DNA from 3 places in the Nonomuraea purpurea genome. Region 3 is predicted to be linked to each of the others. Evidence: riboswitches for the same ligand, from Rfam matches in the RefSeq annotation. Region 3 holds a riboswitch; each other region holds the start of a gene.
What was found. A riboswitch is a leader RNA that binds a small molecule or an ion and turns the genes downstream of it on or off. The one in region 3 is predicted to bind thiamine pyrophosphate.
Positions count from the first base shown of each region.

Region 1 (7,036 bases), on a different contig from region 3:
TGGAGCTGCCGATGGCCGCGCCGGTGATCCTGTCGGGCATCAGGACGACCCTGGTGCTGAACGTGGGCTCGGCCAGCATCGCGGCGTTCATCGGAGCGGGCGGCCTCGGCGACCTGATCACCACGGGCGTGAGCACGCAGCGCAACCTGGTGCTGGTCACCGGGTGCGTGCTGATCGCCGTACTGGCCTTGCTCATCGACTGGCTGGGAGGGCTCGCGCAGCGGTTCCTGGCGCCCAAGGGGTTGTCTTGAGAGTCCTCATTGCCGTGTCGCTGATGGTGGCGGTGGTGACCGGATGCGGGTTGCGGCCCGCGTCGTCCTTCGTGCCGCCAGTAGAGTCGGGCTCCATTCAGCCGGTGCCCTCCCTGGAGGGGACGCAGGTGCGGGTGACCTCGAAGGAGTTCACCGAGCAGCTCGTGCTCGGCAAGATCGCGGTACTGGCCCTCGCAGCGGCCGGAGCCGACGTGGTCGACCAGACGAACGTCCAGGGCAGCGTGAACGCCCGCGCCTCCATGACCCGCGGCGACGCCAACCTGATGTGGGAGTACACCGGCACCGGCTGGATCACCTACCTGGGCAACGAGAAGCCGATCCCGGACGCCAAGCAGCAGTACGAGGCCGTACGCGATCTCGACCTGAGCCGCAACGGCATCTCCTGGCTGCCGCCCGCGCCGCTGAACAACACCTACGCGATGGGCGTGACCCGTGCCACGGCCGAGAAGTACGGGCTGAAGACGCTCTCGGACATGAAGAAGATCCCGGTGGCGGAGCGTACGTACTGCGTCGACCACGAGGCCTTCGGCCGCGACGACGGCTTCATGGGCATGCTGAAGGGCTACGGGCTCAAGTGGGGTACCGACGTGCCCCAGGCGAATGCGAAGCGGATGGCGGTCGGCGTCCTCTACAGCGCGCTCACCGGCGGCCAGTGCACCATGGGCTTCCTGACCAAGACCGACGGCCGGGTCAAGGCGCTCGACCTGGTGCTCCTGGAGGACGACAAGCAGTTCTTCCCCATCTACAACGCGACGGTGACGATGCGGCGCCAGCTCGCCGAGGCGCATCCGGAGATCGCGCGGATCTTCGCGCCCATCAGCGCCAAGCTCACCGACGAGGTGATCCGCGATCTGAACGCCAAGGTGGACGTGGACGGCGGCATGCCGGTCCTCGTCGCCCGCGACTGGCTGAGGTCGCAGGGCTTCGTGCGCTGACTGTCTGATGGCAACGCCCGGCCGGGCCCCCGCAGCTGGGTCCCGGCCGGGCCCCCGAACGCGCCGGCGGCCCGGCTCAGGGGATGGCGACACTAGTCACCGGCCGCCACACGATCGGCTCACTTCGAAAGATCTCGAAACGACGGCCGGGTCAGTCGACGTAGACGGTGCCGCCGAGCCGCCTGAACTCGGCCGCCTTCTCCGCCAGCCCTGCCTCGACCGCCTCCTTCCTGATGTCGTGGCTGATCCGCATGGAGCAGAACTTGGGCCCGCACATCGAGCAGAAGTGGGCGGTCTTGGCGGGCGCGGCCGGCAGGGTCTCGTCGTGGAAGGCGCGGGCGGTGTCGGGGTCGAGCGACAGGTCGAACTGGTCCTCCCAGCGGAACTCGAACCGGGCCTCCGACAGCGCGTCGTCCCGCTCCTGCGCCCGAGGGTGACCCTTGGCCAGGTCGGCCGCATGCGCCGCGATCTTGTACGTGATCACGCCGGTCTTGACGTCGTCCCTGTTCGGCAGGCCGAGGTGCTCCTTGGGGGTGACGTAGCAGAGCATGGCCGTGCCGTACCAGCCGATCATGGCGGCGCCGATGCCCGAGGTGATGTGGTCGTATCCGGGGGCGATGTCCGTGACCAGCGGCCCCAGCGTGTAGAACGGGGCGTCGTCGCAGAGCTCGCGCTGCAGGTCGACGTTCTCCTTGATCTTGTGCATGGGCACGTGGCCAGGACCCTCGATCATCACCTGGACGTCGTGGTCGCGCGCGATCGCGGTCAGCTCGCCGAGCGTGCGCAACTCCGCGAACTGGGCCTCGTCGTTGGCGTCGGCGATCGAGCCGGGACGCAGACCGTCGCCGAGCGAGAACGACACGTCGTAGCGGGCCAGGATCTCGCACATCTCGGCGAAGTTCTCATACAGGAAGCTTTCGCGGTGGTGCGCCAGGCACCAGGCGGCCATGATCGAGCCCCCGCGCGAGACGATGCCGGTCTTGCGCCCGGCGGTGAGCGGCACGTACGCCAGCCGCACCCCGGCGTGCACGGTCACGTAGTCGACGCCCTGCTCGCACTGCTCGATCAGGGTGTCGCGGTAGACCTCCCACGACAGGGACTCCGGACGGCCCTTGACCTTCTCCAGCGCCTGGTAGATGGGCACGGTCCCGACCGGCACCGGCGAGTTGCGGATGATCCACTCGCGGGTCTCGTGGATGTCGGGGCCCGTGGACAGGTCCATGATCGTGTCAGCGCCCCAGCGCGTCGCCCAGGTCATCTTCTCGACCTCCTCCTCGATGGAGGACGTCACGGCCGAGTTGCCGATATTGGCGTTGATCTTCACGAGGAAGTCGCGGCCGATGATCATCGGCTCCGACTCGGGGTGGTTGACGTTCGCGGGGATGATGGCCCGGCCCGCCGCCACCTCCTGCCGGACGAACTCGGCGTCCAGCCCCTCGCGCACCGCCACGAACTCCATCTCCTTGGTGACCAGCCCCCTCCTGGCGCAGGCGACCTGCGTGACCGGCTGCCCCGCGGCGCGGCGGTCGCCCACCCACTGCTCACGCAGGCGCGGCAGGCCCTGGTTGACGTCGGTCTCGACGGCGGGATCCGTGTACGGGCCCGACGTGTCGTACAGCGTCACCGCAGAGCCGTCGGACAGCCGCACCTGACGCATCGGCACGCGCAGGTCACCGATGTAGATCTTGGAAAAGCGCGCATCCGTCATCGCGCAAACTCCCTTCGCCGGCATTACCCGGAGCAGGTTCTGGCGGTCGGCGGCTGTCAGCCGTCCTCTCAGCCCGGTCCACACCGGGCTCCCGCGTTGGACGGCGGTGATCGTACCCACCCCGCACCCGGCGCGAAACCCCCGCTCAGGTTTGACGATCGCCCCTGGCGGTACGGAGCAGGTCAGGGGGACTATGAAGAGGATCACCGCTGTCGCAGGACTCGTGGTGATGGCCACGTTCGGCGTGACCGCCGCCTACGGGGACGGGATGCACAAGCACGAAGTCAGCCAGGACCAGTTCGACATCCTGATCGCCCAGTGCCGCTACTCCGCCCTGGGGAAGGCCAAGTGCCGCGCGACGGTCAGGGAGACGTACCGCATCGGCAAAGCCGACCCTTCACTCGACTGCCGGACGTACTCCGGCATCTCCGTCTGCGGCACGCTGACGCTCAGCAAGACCCAGCGTGCGTGCACACGAAACTCCACCGAGCACGGCATCTCCTTCCGCCGGGCCGAGGTGGAGTGCTACGCGCTGGCCTGAGGAGCTGGGATCTTGATCATCGCGGGGGTCGACGGCTCGCGCGCCGGGCTCGACGCCGTCGCCTGGGCGGCCGACGAAGCGGCGCTGCGCCAGACCACGCTGATCGTGGCGCACGCCGTACCCAAATGGGTGTGCGAGCAGACGACCGGCGGCCACTACGCCGAGGTCGGCCAGTGGATGCGCCAAGGCGCCAACACCGTCCTCGCCGCCGCCCAGGACCGCGCCCACCGTGAGCAGCCCGGCGTCACCATCGAGACCGTCCTGCTGCCGGGCGACCCCCGCTCGGCCCTGATCAAGGCGGCCCAAGAGGCCGAACTGCTGGTCGTGGGCAGCCACGGGATCGGCGGCCTGCGCGGGCTGCTGGTCGGCTCCGTCGCGTACGGGGTCGCCACGCACTCCACCACCGACGTCGTCCTGGTCCGCGACCCGCTCCCGGCGCCGCGCGAGGAGGTGGTCATCGGAGTCGACGGCTCCCCCGGGGCCATGCGGGCGCTCGAGTTCGCCTTCGCCGAAGCCGAGCTGCGTGGCGTCCGGCTGCGTGCCGTACACGCCTGGGCATGGCCGCACCCCGGCGGCTTCGAGCCGGCCGACCCCGACCGCGAACAGAACACGCTGCGGACGCTCCAAGAGTTGCTCGCCCCCTACCGCGAGCGGCATCCCCGGGTGGACGCGGTGGTCGAAGTCGTCCACGGGCACCCCGTCGAAGTGCTGAAGGAGGCTGCGGCGCGGGCCGGCCTGCTGGTGATCGGCTCGCGCGGGCACGGGCAGCTCGCGGGGATGCTCATCGGCTCGATCAGCCACGCCATGCTGCACCACGCCCCCGGCCCTCTCGCCGTAATCCGGCGTTTCTGAAAGTTACACGCCGCTCCCGGCGTCCGCGCAGGTCATCGATCCACCCCGGCGCACCTGCTTCCCGCGCTCGGCAGGCCGTCCTTACGATCTGCGCAGACGACGGACGGGAGAGCAAACGATGCGCAGGATCAGCGCCCTGCTGGCGGCGACGGTGGCACTCGTCGCGGCGGTGTTGTTCGCGACCACCACGAACGCCAGCGCCGCCCCCATCAGGATCATGCCCTTGGGCGACTCGATCACCGGATCCCCCGGCTGCTGGCGGGCCCTGCTCTGGAACCGCCTCCAAAGCAGCGGACACACCAACATCGACTTCGTCGGCACCCTCCCGACGCAGGGCTGCGGGGTCGCCCACGACGGGGACAACGAGGGCCACGGGGGCTACCTGGCCACCAACATCGCGAGCCAGAACCTGCTGCCCGGCTGGCTCTCCGCGACCAGGCCCGACATCGTCCTGGTGCACCTGGGCACCAACGACGTGTGGAGCAACATCGCGCCGGCGACGATCCTCAGCTCGTTCACCACGCTGGTCAACCAGATGCGGGCGAGCAACCCCGCCATGAAGATCCTCGTCGCCAAGATCATCCCTATGAACCCGTCCAACTGCGGCGACTGCGGCCAGCGCGCCGTCACCTTCAACAACGCCATCCCCGCCTGGGCCGCCGCCACGACCACACCGCAGTCGCCGATCACGGTCGTGGACCAGTGGACGGGCTTCAACACCGCCACCGACACCTACGACGGGGTGCACCCGAACGCCGCCGGCGACCAGAAGATGTCCGACAAGTGGTACACGCCGTTGGCGTCCGCCCTGTCCGGCAGCAACCCGCCCCAGACCCCCACCCCCACCCCGACGCCTCCTGTGGGGGCCTGCACGGCAACGTACAAGAACACCAGTCAGTGGCAGGGCGGCTTCCAGGGTGAGGTCACCGTCAAGAACACCGGCACCAACGCCATGAACGGCTGGACGGTCGGGTGGACGTTCGCCAACGGGCAGCAGATCACCCAGATCTGGGGCGGGACGCTGAGCGCCAACGGCGGCGCGGTGACGGTGCGGAACGTGGGCTGGAACGGGACGCTCGCGCCCGGGGCGTCGACCACGTTCGGCTTCCTGGCCTCCTGGAACGGCACCAACACCGCCCCGACCCCGACCTGCGCCTGACCTCCGTCAACCGCTGACTATCGGGGCCAGCCGGGGCGAGGCCAGCCGCACGTAGTCATCGGTGGCCAGCGCGACCGAGCGATCGAGCCTGGCGGCGTTGAAATACAGCTCGGGCTGGTCCAGCAGTGACGGATCGGCGACCAGCTCGAGCCGGGGGTCGTAACTGAACGGCAGCACGGTGCCGCTCACGCTCCCGGCCAGTTCCTCGGCCTTCTCCTTGTCGGCGAAGGCGACGTAGGTACCGTCCAAAAGCGCCTTGACCGCCGGCAGATCGAGCCGGGCGTCACCGGGTACCACGGCCAGCACGTGCCGCTTCTGCTTCTTGCCGATCTTCACCATCACGATCAGGCATTTGGCCGCCTGACGGACATCATGCCCGCGCAGGGCGCTGACCAGGTCGGTCTGCCCTTCGGGCGCGTGGTCGATCAACCGGTAACGCGCCCCGCCGGCGTCCAGGTCGGCGATGAGCCGCCCGTACGCGCCCTCATTACCAGTCACTGCTCAGCAGTCCCTTCGCCTCGGCGATCCTGTCCTCGTCGCGCTGGTAGAACACCCACTGCTTGATCTTCTTGCCGCGGATGAGCCGGGCCTTGGCCAGCACCTTGAGATGTTCGCCGCAGGTGGGCTGGCTCACGCCGAGCTTCTCGGCGATGAACAGCGAGCAGACGCCGTCGCGTACGAGATCGCCGTCGCGTTGCGGCGGGAAGTGCCGCTCGGGATCACGCAACCACTCCAGAATCAGCAACCGCTTGTCGTTGGCCAGCGCCTTGAACAGATCTACGTCCAGCACTTAGCCATTATGGCAATTAGCTAATTCTCTTGTCGAATCGAGGGCTCATGAGGAGGAGGTCACCACCGGCGCCCCTTCACTGGCCTGCACCAGCACGAACCCCTGCCCCCTGAACGACAACTGCATGGCCTCCCCGCTCCCCCGCCCGATCAAGGCCCCCACCTTCATCGTCCGGTTGACCCCCACCTGCAGCCCGGTACTCCAGCACACCGCCGACTGCCCGTCAGCATAAGTCGGCATACGCGCGACATCGAGCAGCACCGGCGTGCCGTGCGTGGTCACCGCCACCCACCCCGTCCCGGTGACGGTCGTGTTGAACAGCCCGCCCGCCGCGATCCCGGCCCCCTGCACACGCTGGATGTCCCAGGTGAGCTGCGGCTGGAACGCCAGCAGATTACGCCCGTTGACCGTGATGCCCTCGTTCTCCAGATAGAACAGGTGGATGTCATCGGCGTTGTCCGCCAGATAGAGCAGCCCGTCACCGCGTACGCGCATCAGCGACGCACCCTCACCGGTCATGGCCTTCTTGAACAGTTTCCCCAGGCCGCCCGAACCCTCGTAGTCGAAGTCCATCTGCCCCTGGAAGGCCACCATCGAGCCCTGCTTGGCGAGCACCTCCTGGGGCAGCTGCACCCTGAGCATCTTGGGGTTCTCCAGGGTGAACCCGCCGGCCACCTGCTTGGGGTCGAGGTTGCCGAAGATCGAGCTGCGCACGTTTCACTTCCGATCGCGAGAGGCTGGTGCCGCCAGCGTACGGAACTACACCTGGGCACGCGCAT
Region 1 is NZ_JBHSBI010000058.1:885-7,920, reverse strand. Features, by position in the region: gene ACFOY2_RS53680 (ABC transporter permease) at 1-251, shown strand, start outside; gene ACFOY2_RS53675 (glycine betaine ABC transporter substrate-binding protein) at 248-1,207, shown strand; gene thiC (phosphomethylpyrimidine synthase ThiC) at 1,359-2,915, opposite strand; TPP riboswitch at 2,908-3,020, opposite strand; gene ACFOY2_RS53665 (hypothetical protein) at 3,109-3,456, shown strand; gene ACFOY2_RS53660 (universal stress protein) at 3,469-4,308, shown strand; gene ACFOY2_RS53655 (cellulose binding domain-containing protein) at 4,427-5,467, shown strand; gene ACFOY2_RS53650 (YbaK/prolyl-tRNA synthetase associated domain-containing protein) at 5,474-5,965, opposite strand; gene ACFOY2_RS53645 (ArsR/SmtB family transcription factor) at 5,955-6,257, opposite strand; gene ACFOY2_RS53640 (AIM24 family protein) at 6,303-6,971, opposite strand.
Region 1: linked by a shared signal. The riboswitch ahead of thiC (phosphomethylpyrimidine synthase ThiC) and the one ahead of thiO (glycine oxidase ThiO) in region 3 are both predicted to bind thiamine pyrophosphate.

Region 2 (7,036 bases), on a different contig from region 3:
GGAACGCGGTCCGCGGTCCGCGTGCGGGCGAGCAGGCCGACGGCGGCGACGATCGCCCCGAGCAGCGTGGCCGTCAGCGGGACGATCAGGGCCGTACGCAGCGCGGCCAGCCCTGCCTCCTGCCCTGTCGCCGCCCCCAGCGCGGCCACGTTGACCGCCGTGACGACCGACAGGCCAAGGGCCGCGCCGAACTGGAACGAGGTGTTGATCAGGCCGCCCGCCAGGCCCTGCTCGTGCTCGGCGATGCCGTCCGTGGCCACGATCGTGACCGGGCCGTACACCAGGGCGAACATCACGCCGATCAGCAGCATCGACGGCAGCATGGCCGCGTACGTCCAGTCCAGGCCCACCCCGATGAACAGGGCGTAGGCCAGCAGGCCCGAGAGCAGCCCTGCGAGGACGACCTTGGCGTTGCCGAACCGGTTGACCAGCCACGGCGTCAGTATGGGGGCGAGGATCACGTCGGCGGCGGCGGCCAGCAGGGCCAGGCCCGTCTGGATGGTGGACCAGCCGCGCAGCTCCTGCAGGTACAGGGTGACCAGGAACTGGAAGCCGAAGAACGAGGCCGTGAGCAGGGCGGCCATGATGTTCGCCCGGACGAGCGGGCCCGATCGCAGGATGCCCAGGCGGACCAGCGGGCTGGCCGAGCGGCGCTCGATCGCGACGAAGGCCGCCAGCAGGGCGAACCCGCCCGCGAAGACCGCGACGGTCAGCGGCCAGCCGTTCTCCGGGTGCTCCAGGCGTACGACCCCATAGACGAGCAGCATCATCGCGCCCGTGACGCTCAGCGCGCCCGCCAGGTCGAACCCGCGCGCCGAGGACGGCCGTCCGGTCTCCTTGAGCAGGGGGATCGCGGCGATCAGGAGCGCCGCCGAGAACAGGACGGGGGCGAAGAAGACCCAGCGCCAGCCGAACGCCGTCAGCAGCCCGCCGATCACCAGCCCCAGCGCGAATCCGCCCGCGGCCGTCCCCGCGTAGATGAGCAGCGCCTGGTTGCGCTGCCTGCCCTCGGGGAACGTCGTGGTGATCAGGGACAGGCCCGCGGGCGTCATGAACGCGGCGGCCACCCCCGTCACGAACCTGGCCACCAGCAGCACCCAGCCCTCTTCCGCGAAGCCGCCGAGCCCCGAGAAGAGCAGGAACACCCCCAGGAAGAACAGGAACACCCGTCGCCGGCCCAGCAGGTCGGCGACCCGGCCGCCGAGCAGCATGAAGCCGCCGTAGCCCAGCACGTACGCGCTGACGACCCCGCTCAGCATTCCCGTCGACAGGCCCAGGTCGGCCCGGATCGAGGGGAGGGCGACGTTCAGCATGGCCACGTCGATGCCCTCCAGGAAGATGGCCCCGCACAGGACCGCCAGCACGCCCCATGAGCGGGCGGGCACAACAGACATGACAAACCCCCGGTTACTTCTCGGCATCTCGGTTCTCTCTTGTAACCGTCCAAATCATGGGCCAGCATGAAATGTCATGGAAGACGGCACTTTTAGGTCACTCGGTTACTGCGAAGGCACCGTGGAAGACGACGACGATTACGACGTACGACAGTGGGACACCCGCGAGGACTGCGAGGTCCGCCAGATCCTCGACCGCATCGCGGACAAATGGTCGCTCCTCGTCATCGCCCTGCTCGACTGCCAGAGCCTGCGCTTCACCGAGCTGCGCCGCGAGATCGACGGCGTCAGCCAGCGCATGCTGAGCGTGACCCTGCGCCACCTCGAACGGGACGGCCTGGTCAGCCGTACCGTCTACCCTGTGGTGCCGCCCAGGGTCGACTACGCGCTGACGCCGCTCGGCCGTACGCTGCACCAAACCATCAAGACCCTGGTCACCTGGACCGAACAGCACCAGGAGGAGATCGCCACGGCGCGTGCCGCCTACGACCAGCGACGCGAGATGATGGAGGCATGACCGAGCTTGCCGAGGACATCAATAAGCAAGGAAACATGGGCCCGACGAAGGAGGGTTCATGACTGTTCCTGAGATCGACGCCGGCGCCGTTCCCGCAGACGCCTACCTGCTCGACGTGAGGGAGCAGGACGAATGGCGCGCCGGCCACGCCCCTGAGGCCGTCCACATCCCGATGACGCAGATCCAGGGGCGGGTCGAGGAGGTGCCGGGCGACACGACCGTCTACGTCGTCTGCCGGGTGGGCGGGCGTTCGCTGCAGGTGGCGGCCTGGCTCAACCAGCTCGGACGCGACGCCGTCAACGTGGGGGGCGGCATGCACTCCTGGGAGGCCGCGAGCCGCCCGATGGTCAGCGAAACCGGCCAACCGCCCTTCGTCGCCTAATCCTCGCGGAAACTCCACCCGGGGTAGGCGGCGGCCAGCCGGGGCCCATGGGCGTCCCAGCTCTCGGCTGGCAGCCGCAGCACGGGCCGGAGGACGACCTCCCCCGACCGGATGTCGAACCCCCAGGAGAAGCCGAGCACCGCGCGAACCTCCCGGGTCACCATGGTCGGGGAGAAGCACAGGAAGCTGTGGGCCAGCCAGGTCATGTCGGCCCGCGAGTCGCGTGAGGGGGCGTCGAAGAGCGTCGGCCGGATGCCGAAGAAGGCGTAGGGCACGTTCAGATCGCCGTAGAAGCCGAGCGGGTCGGGGTCGAAGCCGTCCGAACCATCGGAGCTGCGCACCAGTTGCACCCACCCCATGGCCGCCGTGTATCCCCGACCCGGGTGGTCGATGACGGCCGTGCAGGCGGGAAGGCCCCGGGCAGCTTCGGGGAAGCGGCAGCGGAGAGCTTCGGGGGCGTCGTTGGGGACGACGTCCACGGCGACCGTCCCGTCGATCCCGCGTAGGCGGAAGGAGAAGCGCATGCGGACCCTCTCTGGCAATCGGGCGGGCCTTTAAGGCATCATGGGGGCGCGAGCTGGGTAGATCCCGGCTTTGCCATAATCTGTCAAACGCGGGAGCTCGGGGCCACCGGGCTGAGAGGGCGACCGAGAGCCGTCGCCGACCGCCTGAACCTGTCCGGGTAATGCCGGCGTAGGGAGTGTGCGATGGCGCATGTCGTCGACGAAGTTCCGCTGACTCTCGAAGGCAGGCCGCCGAAGACGCTGGGCGTGCTGGACCAGGGCGCTCTCTGGGCGAACCTCGGCGTCAGCCTCCTGGGTTTCTCGGGAGCGCTGTTCCTGCTCGACCCGCTCGGAAACGCCCCGCTCAGCCTGGCCGCCGCGCTCGTGGCGGCCGTGGTCGGCAGCCTGGTCGGCACCGCCATGGTGGGCCTGTCGGCCATTCCGGGCACGCGGACGGGCAAGCCGGCGATGGTGCTGCTGCGCGGGCTGTTCGGGGCCAGGATCTCCTATGTGCCGACCGTGCTGAACATCGTGCAGATGCTCGGCTGGGGCGCGTTCGAGCTGTGGGTGATCGCCAAGGCCGCCTCCGCGATCTTCGGCGAGGTGCCGTACCAGGTGTGGGTGATCGCGGCGGGGGTGCTGACGACCGTCCTGACGATCTGGCCCCTCGGTTCCGTACGGCTGCTGCGGCGCTACGTGACCGTCGGCGTGATCGTGTCGATGCTCTGGTTCACCTGGTTCTTCCTGTCCGAGGCCCCCGCGTACGACGGCGGTTCGTGGACGGCGTTCGCCCCGGCCGTCGATTACGTGATCGCGCTGTCGGTGTCGTGGGTGCCGATGGCCGCCGACTTCGCCCGGCACTCCAGGTCGAGCAGGGCCGCGTTCACCGGTGTGGTCGGCGGTTACACGCTGGCGCAGGTGGCCTGCCTGGGGCTCGGCGTGTACGCGGTGGCGATCGCCGGGGCCGCCACGGTGGGGGCCGACTCCATGGCGGTGTTCACCCCGTTCGTGGCCGCGCCGGTGGGCGCGCTGTTCTTCGGCATCCTGGTGCTGCGCGAGACCGACCAGTCGTTCGCGAACGTCTACTCGACCACGGTCTCGCTGCAGAACCTGATGCCGCGCGTGGACCGGCGGCTCTTCTCCGTCGCCATCGGCGTGCTCACCATCGCGATCGCCCTGGTCGTGGACGTCACCTCCTACGGCGCCTTCCTCGGCGTGATCGGGGCGGTGTTCGTGCCGATGTTCGCCGTGCTGGCCGTCGACTACTTCGTGCTCGGCGGCTCCCGCCGCTGGAACACCGAGGAGAACGCCCCTTCGCGCTGGTCGATGCTGGTGCCGTGGGCGTTCGGCTTCGTCGCGTACTGGCTGACGACCTCGACCCCCACGGTCGCGGCCTGGGACGGCTTGTGGGCCTCGGCGCGTGCGGCCATCGGGTTCACCCGGCAGATGTGGATGAACGGCGCGCTCGGCGGGGCGCTGGTGGCCGCGCTGGTCACGCTGCTCATCGCGTGGCCGAGGCGCGGCTCTCGACGTTGAGCAGGTGCTGCTTGGCCGCCGCGCCGCCGGCGTAGTCGCCGAGCGCGCCGTCCTCGCGCACCACCCGGTGGCAGGGCACGATCACGCAGACGGGGTTGGAGGCCAGCGCGTTGCCGATCGCCCGCAGCGCGCGCGGCCTGCCGATGCTCTCGCCGATGCGCTCGAACGTCGTGGTCGTGCCGTAGGGGACCGCCATCGTCTTCTGCAGCACCGTACGCGCGAACGACGTGGCCAGCGTCAGGTCCACCCGCGTCGCGAACGCCCGCAGGCGGCCGGAGAAGTAGGCGTCCAGCTCTCTGCGGACCGGGTCGAGGCGGCGCGCGTCGGGCCCGATGAACGTGCCCACATGCCTGCTGACCAGCTCGTACACGGTGTTTTCCGGCTCGAAGCTGCAGGCTGCGATGCCCTTGCCCGTCACGGCCAGCACCAGCTGGCCCACGGCCCCGTCGTAGGTGCCGAACGCCACCTCCGGTGGCGCCTCACTCCGATACGTGCTGGAGGTCGCGCGCAACAGGGCATCGAGATCGCCGCTCGACATACCCCTCCCCCTCTCAGCCGCCGGGAATCACCGTGACCGCAGCGTATCGGACGGATCGCCCGACGCACTCACCGTGCCACGTGCACTATGGAGTAGTGGGGGACGAATGGGCCGGTAGTGACGATGAGATCGCTCGTGCGGTGCTCGCCAGCTCACCCAACGCCGTCGTGGCGCTCGACAGGGACCAGAGCGTCCTGATCTGGAACGACGCCGCCGAGCGGCTCTTCGGATGGACGGCGGAGGAGGTGCGCGGGCGCCGGGCGCCGATCGTGCCGGAGGAGCTGACCGCCGAGCACAACGCCGTGCTCGAACGCGTGCGCACCGGAGGCCAGGTCTCGCTGCGCACCAAGCGCCTGCGCAAGGACGACAGCGTGCTCGACGTGCGGGTCGACATCAGCGCGTTACGCCTGGGCAGCGCCGTGGCCGGATACGTCTGCGTGTACCACCTGGCGGGCGTCGACCAGGCCGCCAAGCATCGCATGGCGCGCCGCGACAGGCTGGTGCGGCAGCTGACCGACGTGGTCGGCGACATCAACTCCGAGCTGGAGCTGCCGGCCGTACTGGACCGGATCTCGGCCAACCTCACGGAGCTCACCGGGGCCGACGCGGGCGGGTTCGTGCTGATCGAGAGGGAACGGCTGCGGCTGGTCAGCACGTACCAGTTGCCGGAATCGCTCAGGGGGACGACCACCGACCTGCGCACGAGTCTCGTTGACAAACTTTTACGCACCGGCAAGACCGTCCTGCTGCAGTCGGAGGGGCTGGACGACCTGGTGTGGGCTCAGCTGAGCGGATTGCACACGATCGCGCTGGGACTGGCCGCCGTCGGCGGGCGGCCTTACGGCGCGCTCTACGCGCTGTTCGCCCGGCGCACGCCGGGGCACCTGGAGCTGGAACTGCTGGAGCTGCTGGCCGGGCACGCGGGCATCGCCGTGAGCAACGCCATGGCCTACCAGGAGGCGGTGCGGCAGCGGGCGCACGAGCAGGCGGTCTTCGACGCCAGCGCCGACGGCATCGCCGTGCTCGACGGCGAAGGACGCGTGGTGCGCTGGAACCCGGCCGCCGCCGAGCTGACCGCGTTCGAGGCCAAGGACGTGATCGGCGGGCCCCCGCCGTTCCCGCTGCCCAAGCCAGGGAAGAAGCTCACGTTCCAGATGGGGAGCGGGCGCTGGCTGGATGTGGTGAGCGCGCGGATCGAGGAGACGGGCGAGGTGGTCATCGACTTCCGCGACGTCACCACGGCCAAGGAACTCGAAGAGGCCAAGGACCTGTTCCTGGCCACGACCAGCCACGAGCTGCGTACGCCGATCACGATCGTGCGCGGGTTCGCCAGCACGCTGGACGCCCGCTGGGACCACATGGGCGATCTCGAACGCCGCGCGGCCGTGCACACGATCGCCGAGCGGGCCAGATCGCTCGGCCAGCTCATGGATCATCTGCTGCTCGGCGCCAGGGCGGGGGCGGAGGAGCTCAAGGTGCGGATCGAGGAGTTCGACCTGGCCGAGCGGATCGACGCGGCCACGCTCGGACTGCCCGCGCTGTCGGACAAACACCGCGTCGAGGTGCACATCCCGGACGGGCTGCCGCGGGTGCTGGGGGACCCGCTGGCTACCGACATCATTCTGGGGCAGTTACTGGAGAACGCGTTCAAGTACTCGCCGAAGGGAGGGCTCATCAGCGTCGAGGCCTGGCCGGAGGATGACGGTGTCGTCGTGGTCGTCGACGACGAGGGAGTTGGTATATCCCCGCCTGACCGAGAGCGGATCTTTGAGAGATTCGTCCAGGTGGACAGCGGCGACCGGAGACGGTTTGGTGGAGTGGGGCTCGGCCTCTACATCGTCCGCAGCCTCGCCAAAGCCCAAAGGGGGGACGTGAGCGCTCATCCAAGACCTGGAGGCGGCACGAGAATGCGGCTCGTTCTCCGAACCGCTTCCACTATCCGATCCGACACACCGATGCGGTAACGAGGTGGTCACGGTTGCGCTGATCTATCGTCCAATGTGTACAAGCTGTGATCGAGATGCGGTTTCTGGGATCGAGTAACGGGGCATTTCGGTCGTACCGGGGAGTGTTCCCGCGGGGGCACAGGTAACGGGGAGGTGGGTGTGTCAAGCGTGGTGCTGCTGCCGTACGCGCCGTCCAGTGTCGCCGTCGCCCGCCAGCGTC
Region 2 is NZ_JBHSBI010000034.1:49,267-56,302, reverse strand. Features, by position in the region: gene ACFOY2_RS44665 (MFS transporter) at 1-1,394, opposite strand, end outside; gene ACFOY2_RS44660 (winged helix-turn-helix transcriptional regulator) at 1,516-1,911, shown strand; gene ACFOY2_RS44655 (rhodanese-like domain-containing protein) at 1,970-2,293, shown strand; gene ACFOY2_RS44650 (hypothetical protein) at 2,290-2,817, opposite strand; TPP riboswitch at 2,897-3,010, shown strand; gene ACFOY2_RS44645 (purine-cytosine permease family protein) at 3,001-4,332, shown strand; gene ACFOY2_RS44640 (methylated-DNA--[protein]-cysteine S-methyltransferase) at 4,298-4,870, opposite strand; gene ACFOY2_RS44635 (sensor histidine kinase) at 4,966-6,834, shown strand; gene ACFOY2_RS44630 (ATP-binding protein) at 6,976-7,036, shown strand, end outside.
Region 2: linked by a shared signal. The riboswitch ahead of ACFOY2_RS44645 (purine-cytosine permease family protein) and the one ahead of thiO (glycine oxidase ThiO) in region 3 are both predicted to bind thiamine pyrophosphate.

Region 3 (7,036 bases):
GACGCCCTCCTCCACGGCCGCGGCGGAAGCCTCGGCGGCGGAGTGGGTGGACCTGCCGATGACGATGTCGTCGCCGAGTATCTCTCGCGCGACCGTCACAGGAAGGTCGTCCTGCCCCAGGTGGAGCACGTCGGGCCGGGCGGCGTAGGCGATGTCCGCCCGGTCGTTGACGGCCAGGAGTTTGCCGTGCCGGTCACAGGCGTCGCGGAAGACTTCGAGGAGGGCGAGTTCGTCGCGAGCCTCCAGGCCCTTCTCCCGCAGTTGGATGATGTCCACACCGCCGGCCAGCACCGCGTCGAGGAACTCTGCCAGATCGCCGCGGTCGCGGCGGCCGTCTGTGCAGAGGTAGAGGCGGGCCTCAGAAAGCGAGGGCTTGGGCACGCCGCTTCACCTCGGTGTGACGGCCGGCCCTGATCGCCTCGATGGGCGAGCCGGGCAGGGAGTCATCTGGGGTGAAGAGCCAGCGCAGCGACTCGACGTCGTCGTAGCCGGCGTCGAGGAGCACGGTCAGCGTGCCCGGCAGGCCCTTCATCACGTCCTTCCCGTCCAGGAACACCGCGGGCACCTGTGGCCCGCCGCGCTCCCGGCGCACGCCTAGAAGCTTGTGGTCCTTGAGGAGTTGCTTGGCCCGGCCCAGCGGAAGCTCGAGGCGCGTGGCCACTTCGGGGAGAGTCAGCCACTCGTCTACGAGCCGCTCGGTCTCCCGGTCGATCTGTGCAACAGAAAGCGTCACGAAACCACAACTACCACATGCCGTGCTTGCTCAAACAACACAATCCCGTAGGGGGACATCTGGATCTACCAGGCGTTCCGTGTCGAGACGGTGTCCGGCGTCGATGATTTTACGCCCCTGGACGAGGTCTCGCGGCCGATCGACGGCGAGCACGGCGGCGAGGGTGTCGCCCGCTGTCAGCCAGACGGCCGACCACTTGCCGTCGAGGTCGCCTCGGTAGAGGAGGCGCTCGCCCGCCGGGTGGTGGCCGGCGTACTGGAGCATGTGCCCGAACTGCTCCGACCAGAAGTACGGGACCGGGTCGTAGACGGCCTCCTCGCCCATCAGGGTGGCGGCGGCGACCTCGGGGGCGTTGATCGCGGTGTCCCAGTGTTCGACCCTCAGCCGGGTCTGCCAGCGGCGCGACCACCACGCGGCGCAGTCGCCGACGGCGACGGTGTCGGGCAGGGAGGCGCGCAGGTGTTCGTCGGTGACGACGCCGTTGTGGAGGTCGACGTCGGCGCCGGCCAGCCATTCGACCGCCGGGCGTACTCCGATGCCGGTCACGACCACGTGAGCGTCGACGAACTCGCCCCCCACCAGCCGCACGCCGCCCTCGTCCACGGAGTCGACCATGGTGTCGAGCCGCAGGTCGATGCCGTCGTACCAGCGCTCGGTGCGGGCGCCGATCTCGGTGCCGACGGCGGTGGCCAGCGGCGCGGAACCGGCCTCGATCACCGTCACCTCGCACCCGGCGCGGCGGGCCGCGGTGGCGACCTCCGCGCCGATCCACCCGGCGCCGATGATCGCGACGCGGGCGCCGGGCACGAGCATGGCCCTGAGCTCGTGCGCGTCGTCGAGGGTGCGCAGCACGTGCTGCGGGCCGTCGCCGGGGAGCATGATCGGCTCGGCGCCGGTGGCGATGACCAGGCCGTCGTAGCCGAGTTCGCCTTCGGTCGTCTCCACGACGCCCTTGCGCAGCGACTTGGCGCTGACGCCCGCCCAGAAGTCCACGTCGAGGGCGGCCAGGTCGGTGTCGACGAAGCTGTTGTCGGCGTTGCCGAGCAGCACCGCCTTGGACAGCGGCGGACGGTCGTAGGGCCGATGGCGTTCCTGGCCGATCAGGGTGATCCGGCCGCCGAATCCGCGTGCGCGCAGGGCCTCCACCGTGCGCACACCGGCCAGGCCCGCTCCTACCACCACGACATGGTTCACGATGATGACCATAACCGGGCTCGTGCGCCGGCGTGACACCGAGGCCGTAGGCTGTGGATGTAGACGCGCGGGAGTCCGGCCGTAACCGGGCTGAGAGGAAGGCTTGACGGGCCTTCGACCGCAAGACACCTGATCCGGATCATGCCGGCGAAGGGAGCGCAGGTGGATGTGATCGTGGGCGGCGGGGTCGTCGGGCTCTGCGTCGCCTGGCGGGCGGCCCGTGCGGGGCTTGCCGTCACCGTCGTCGATCCGGCCCCGGGCTCGGGGGCCTCTCACGCGGCGGCCGGGATGCTGGCCCCGGTGAGCGAGGTCGCCTACACCGAGGGGCCGTTGCTGCGGCTGGGGGTGGCCTCGCTGAGCCGCTGGCCGGCCTTCGCCGCCGAACTGGCCGCCGAGAGCGGCCATGAGCTCGATCTGCGTACGGACGGGACACTCGACGTCGCCTTCGGGGCCGACGACCTGGCCGTGCTGGACGAGTTGGCCACGTACATGGACAAGCTCGACCTGCCGGTCGAGCGGCTGACCGGGCGCCAGTGCCGCCGTCTGGAGCCGATGCTGGCGCCCTCGGTGCGCGGGGGGTTGCTGGCTCCCGGCGACGCCTGGGTCGATCCTCGGCGCGTGACGGCGGCGCTGCTCGCGGCGCTGGAGCGGCTGGGCGTGCCGGTGGTGCGGGCGCGCGTGCGCGAACTGCTGCGCTCCGGCGGGCGGGTCGCCGGGGTGCGTCTGGAGGACGGCGGGCGGCTGCCGGCCGACCGCGTGGTCGTGGCGGCCGGGGTGTCGAGCGCCGAGCTGGCCGGGGTTCCTGTGCGGCCGGTCAAGGGGCAGATCATGCGGTTGCGTTCGCCTGGGCCGCTGCTGTCCCGCTGCGTGCGCGGCACTGTGCACGGCACGCCCGTCTACCTCGTTCCGCGCGGCGACGGAGAGCTCGTGGTGGGGGCCACGCAGGAGGAGCTGGGGTTCGACACCAGGGTGACGGCGGGCGGCCTGTATGAGCTGCTGCGGGACGCCAGGGAGCTGGTCCCGGGGGTCACCGAGCTCGAACTGTCCGACGTCGTGGCGGGGCTACGGCCGGGGACGCCGGACAACCTGCCGCTCATCGGCCCCACCAGAACACCGGGCCTCACCCTGGCCACGGGGCACTTCCGGGCCGGCGTGCTGCTGGCCCCGCTGACGGCGGACCTCCTCATGGCCGAGCACATCGGGGACGACGGCGGCCCGGTCGAAGGCACGGGCCCAGGGGAGCGCGCGGGCCCGATGGGCGTCGGGGGCCCGGGAGACGGCGCAGGCCCCGGAGATTTTCGAGGCCATGAAGACGACCGAGGCCCCGGGAACGGCGCAGGCCCTCAACGCCACGAGGGCCTGCGCGATAGTGGCCATAGGGCGGAGTTGAGGGAGTTGGCGGTGTTGTGCTCGCCGGAGAGATTTCGGGAAATTTCATGATTGTGACGATCAACGGGGCCGCGCACGAGGTGGCCGACGGCACCACCGTGGCGCAGGCCGTACGCACATTGACCACGGCCTCCACCGGGGTCGCCGTGGCCGTGAACGACGAGGTGGTCACGCGCAGTTCGTGGGAGACGACGGCGCTCAGCGACAGCGACCGCATGGAGGTGCTGACGGCGGTGCAAGGTGGATGATCTGATCATCGCCGGTGACAAGTTCTCGTCCCGGCTCATCATGGGCACAGGAGGAGCGCCCTCGCTGGAGGTGCTCGACCAGGCGCTGGTCGCGTCCGGGACCGAGATGACCACCGTGGCCATGCGGCGGCTCGACCCCGGCGCCCGCGGTTCCGTCCTCGACGTGCTGCGCGAACGCGACATCAAGGTGCTCCCCAACACGGCCGGCTGCTTCACGGCGGGCGAGGCCGTGCTGACGGCGCGGCTGGCCAGGGAGGCGCTCGGCACGAACTGGGTCAAGCTCGAAGTCATCGCCGACGAACGCACCCTGCTGCCCGACCCGATCGAGACCTTCGACGCGGCCGAGCGGCTGGTGGCCGACGGGTTCGTGGTGCTGCCCTACATCGGCGACGACCCGGCGCTGGCCCGGCGGCTGGAGCAGGCGGGGTGCGCGGCCGTGATGCCTCTGGGGGCGCCGATCGGGTCGGGGCTGGGGATCCGCAACCCGCACAACATCGAGCTGATCGTGGAGGCGGCCTCCGTCCCGGTGATCCTGGACGCGGGCATCGGCACGGCCAGTGACGCGGCCCTGGCCATGGAGCTGGGCTGCGACGCCGTCCTGCTGGCCACGGCGGTCACGCGGGCGCAGCGGCCCGACCTCATGGCGACGGCCATGAAGGGCGCCGTGACGGCGGGCCGCCTGGCGCGCCTGGCCGGCCGCATCCCCCGCCGCCGCTACGCCGAAGCCTCCTCCCCCATGACCCCCTGACACCCGCTCCTCGTGGCGCGAGCGACCCCAGAGCCCAGGGGCGCAGGTGAGGCTGTGTCCGCTTCACGATGAGCTGGGCCGTTCCGAGAAGCACGGCTCAGCATCGGTTTCGGGCGGTCGGGCCCTGCCAGTGGCAAAACGCCCGTAAACTCAGCCGGGTGGAAAGGACGACTGCGGACCCCTTGGTCGGGCGGCTCCTCGATGGGCGCTACCGCATCGAGAGCCGTATCGCCGGGGGCGGCATGGCGACCGTCTACCTCGCGCTGGACATCCGGCTCGACCGGACGGTGGCGCTGAAGGTCATGCACCGCTCCCTCGCCGACGACCCCGCGTTCGTCAGGAGGTTCATCGGCGAGGCCAAGTCGGTCGCCAGCCTCTCTCACCCCAACGTGGTGCACGTCTTCGACCAGGGCACCGACAACGACGTGGTCTACCTGTCGATGGAGTACGTGCCCGGCAGGACGCTCCGCGACATCCTGCGCGAGCGCGGCAGGCTGCCCGCCCGCGAGGCGCTGGAGCTCATGATCCCGGTGCTCGCCGCCCTGGGCGCGGCCCATCAGGCCGGGATGGTGCACCGCGACGTGAAGCCCGAGAACGTCCTGATGACCGACGACGGCCGGGTCAAGGTCGTCGACTTCGGCCTGGCCAGGGCGATCGAGGCGACGAACCAGACGCGTACCGGCGTGATGATCGGCACGATCGGCTACATGGCGCCCGAGCAGGTCACGCTCGGGGCGGCCGACGTGCGCAGCGACGTCTACGCGGCCGGGATCATGCTGTTCGAGCTGGTGACGGGCCAGCAGCCGTATGACGGGCAGACGCCGATGGCGGTGGCCTACCGGCACGTCCACGACACCGTGCCCGCCCCGTCGTCGGTGGCCCACGACGTGCCGCCGCTGATCGACACGCTGGTGGCGCACGCGACGGCCCGCGAGCCCGACGACCGTCCGGCCGACGCGACGGCGATGCTGGTCGCGGCCGTGGACGCGCATCGCATGTTGCCGCGGACGACGAACCCGCCGACGGGCCGCCACTCCCGGGCCCACCCGAGCGGGGCCGCCTCGATGCCCATGGGCGGCTCGGTGCCGCAAGGCGCCTCGATGCCGCAGGCCGCGCCCGCCCACACGCTGATCCAGCCGAGGGCGGAGGTGCCCGCCAGAAGAAACGGGTTCAAGCCCAACTGGTTCCTGGTGGTCCTGGCGGCCGTGATGGTGGTCGCGGTCGGGCTGACGGGCTGGTTCTTCTCCCGGCCCGAGTACGTCGCCGTCCCCGACCTGATCGGCAAGAACCTCGCCCTGGCCGAGCAGAACGCCGACGGGCTCGGGCTCATGGTCAAGAAGGTCGAGGGCCAGTACGACGAGGACGTCGCCGAGGGCCTCGTCCTGTCAACCGACCCGGTCGCCAAGGCCGAGGTGGAGAAGGGCACCACGATCACGCTGGTGCCCTCGCTCGGCCCCAAGCGCGTGGTGGTGCCCAAGACGGCGGGCATGACGGGCGACGACGCGCGGGCCGCGATCGCGGGCGCCGGGCTGACCGTGGGCGCGGTCAGGCGCCTGGCCAACCCGCAGGTCGAGCGCGACAAGGTCATCCGCACCTCGCCGCAGGTGGGCGAGAAGGTGAAGGAAGGCTCGAAGGTCAACATCTACGTCAGCGCCGGGCTGACCATGCCCGACGTGGCCGGCATGCCGAAGGACGAGGCCGCCCGCTTCCTGGGCGAGCAGGGCTTCCCCGTGCAGGTCAACGAGGTGGACGACGACGCCGAGCCGTGCACGGTCATCGCCCAGTCGCCGAAGGCGAAGTCCGAGGTGAACAGTGGCACGCCGACCATGATCACGGTGGCCCGCTGCGCGACGGACTTCTGGAACTGGTTCCGCGGCGACAACGAGGCCCGCGACGACCAGCAGTTCAGCCTGGTGCCCGGGGTGATCGGCAAGAACGTGAACGACGCCAAGCGCGACTTGGAGGCGCTGGGGTTCAAGGTGAAGGTGCACCGCCTGGGCAACGGGGGCGTGGTGCGCTTCCAGCGCCCGCTGCCCAACAGCGAGCGCCCGCCCGGCACCGAGGTGTTCCTCTGGCAGTGATCAGGGTGTCAGGTGCCCGTGGAGCCGGACTCTGGCCAGGCCGCCGTCGGGGTGGATGTCGACCCGGACGTGCGTGACCGGCTCCGTGTCCGCCAGCCGGAAACGGTGGGGTGTGTCGGGCTGGAGCCTGGTCCTGGGCAGCAGTTCGATCTCGCGGGTGCCGTCGATGCCCGTCAGCGCGACCGCTGCCGGGGCGTTGAACAGCAGGTTCGTGGTGTCAATCTCGGCCAGCGCGATCACCCCTCGGCCCGCCAGCCTGATGACGAGCCAGTCGTTGCCCTCGTCCCTGCGCCGCGCGGTCTCCCAGCCCTCCGCCTGGTGGCGGGCCAGTCCGGGGGCGATGACGTTGTTGGGGGCGGAATAGAACTCGTTGGAGCAGGCGGTGACGAGGGCGCCGTTGGCGAGCGCGGCCAGGTCGAGGCCGAGCCCTTCGTGGACCGACAGGTCGGGGCGGGCCTGTCCGTGCACGCGCAGGCGGGCGACGCCGCCGTCGGGGAAGATGTTCAGGCGTACGTGGGTGTAGCGGGCGTCGTCGGTCACGGCGAAATGGTGTTCGGCGTCGCCTGTGAGCTCGGCCGCGGGAACGATCTCCGTCCACTCGGCGGCCAGCACCTCCTCCGGTGACGGGTGGCCGTCCACGTGG
Region 3 is NZ_JBHSBI010000004.1:344,774-351,809, forward strand. Features, by position in the region: gene thiE (thiamine phosphate synthase) at 1-381, opposite strand, end outside; gene ACFOY2_RS10475 (Rv2175c family DNA-binding protein) at 359-733, opposite strand; gene ACFOY2_RS10480 (NAD(P)/FAD-dependent oxidoreductase) at 764-1,927, opposite strand; TPP riboswitch at 1,985-2,100, shown strand; gene thiO (glycine oxidase ThiO) at 2,090-3,367, shown strand; gene thiS (sulfur carrier protein ThiS) at 3,364-3,564, shown strand; gene ACFOY2_RS10495 (thiazole synthase) at 3,557-4,312, shown strand; gene pknB (Stk1 family PASTA domain-containing Ser/Thr kinase) at 4,471-6,393, shown strand; gene alc (allantoicase) at 6,394-7,036, opposite strand, start outside.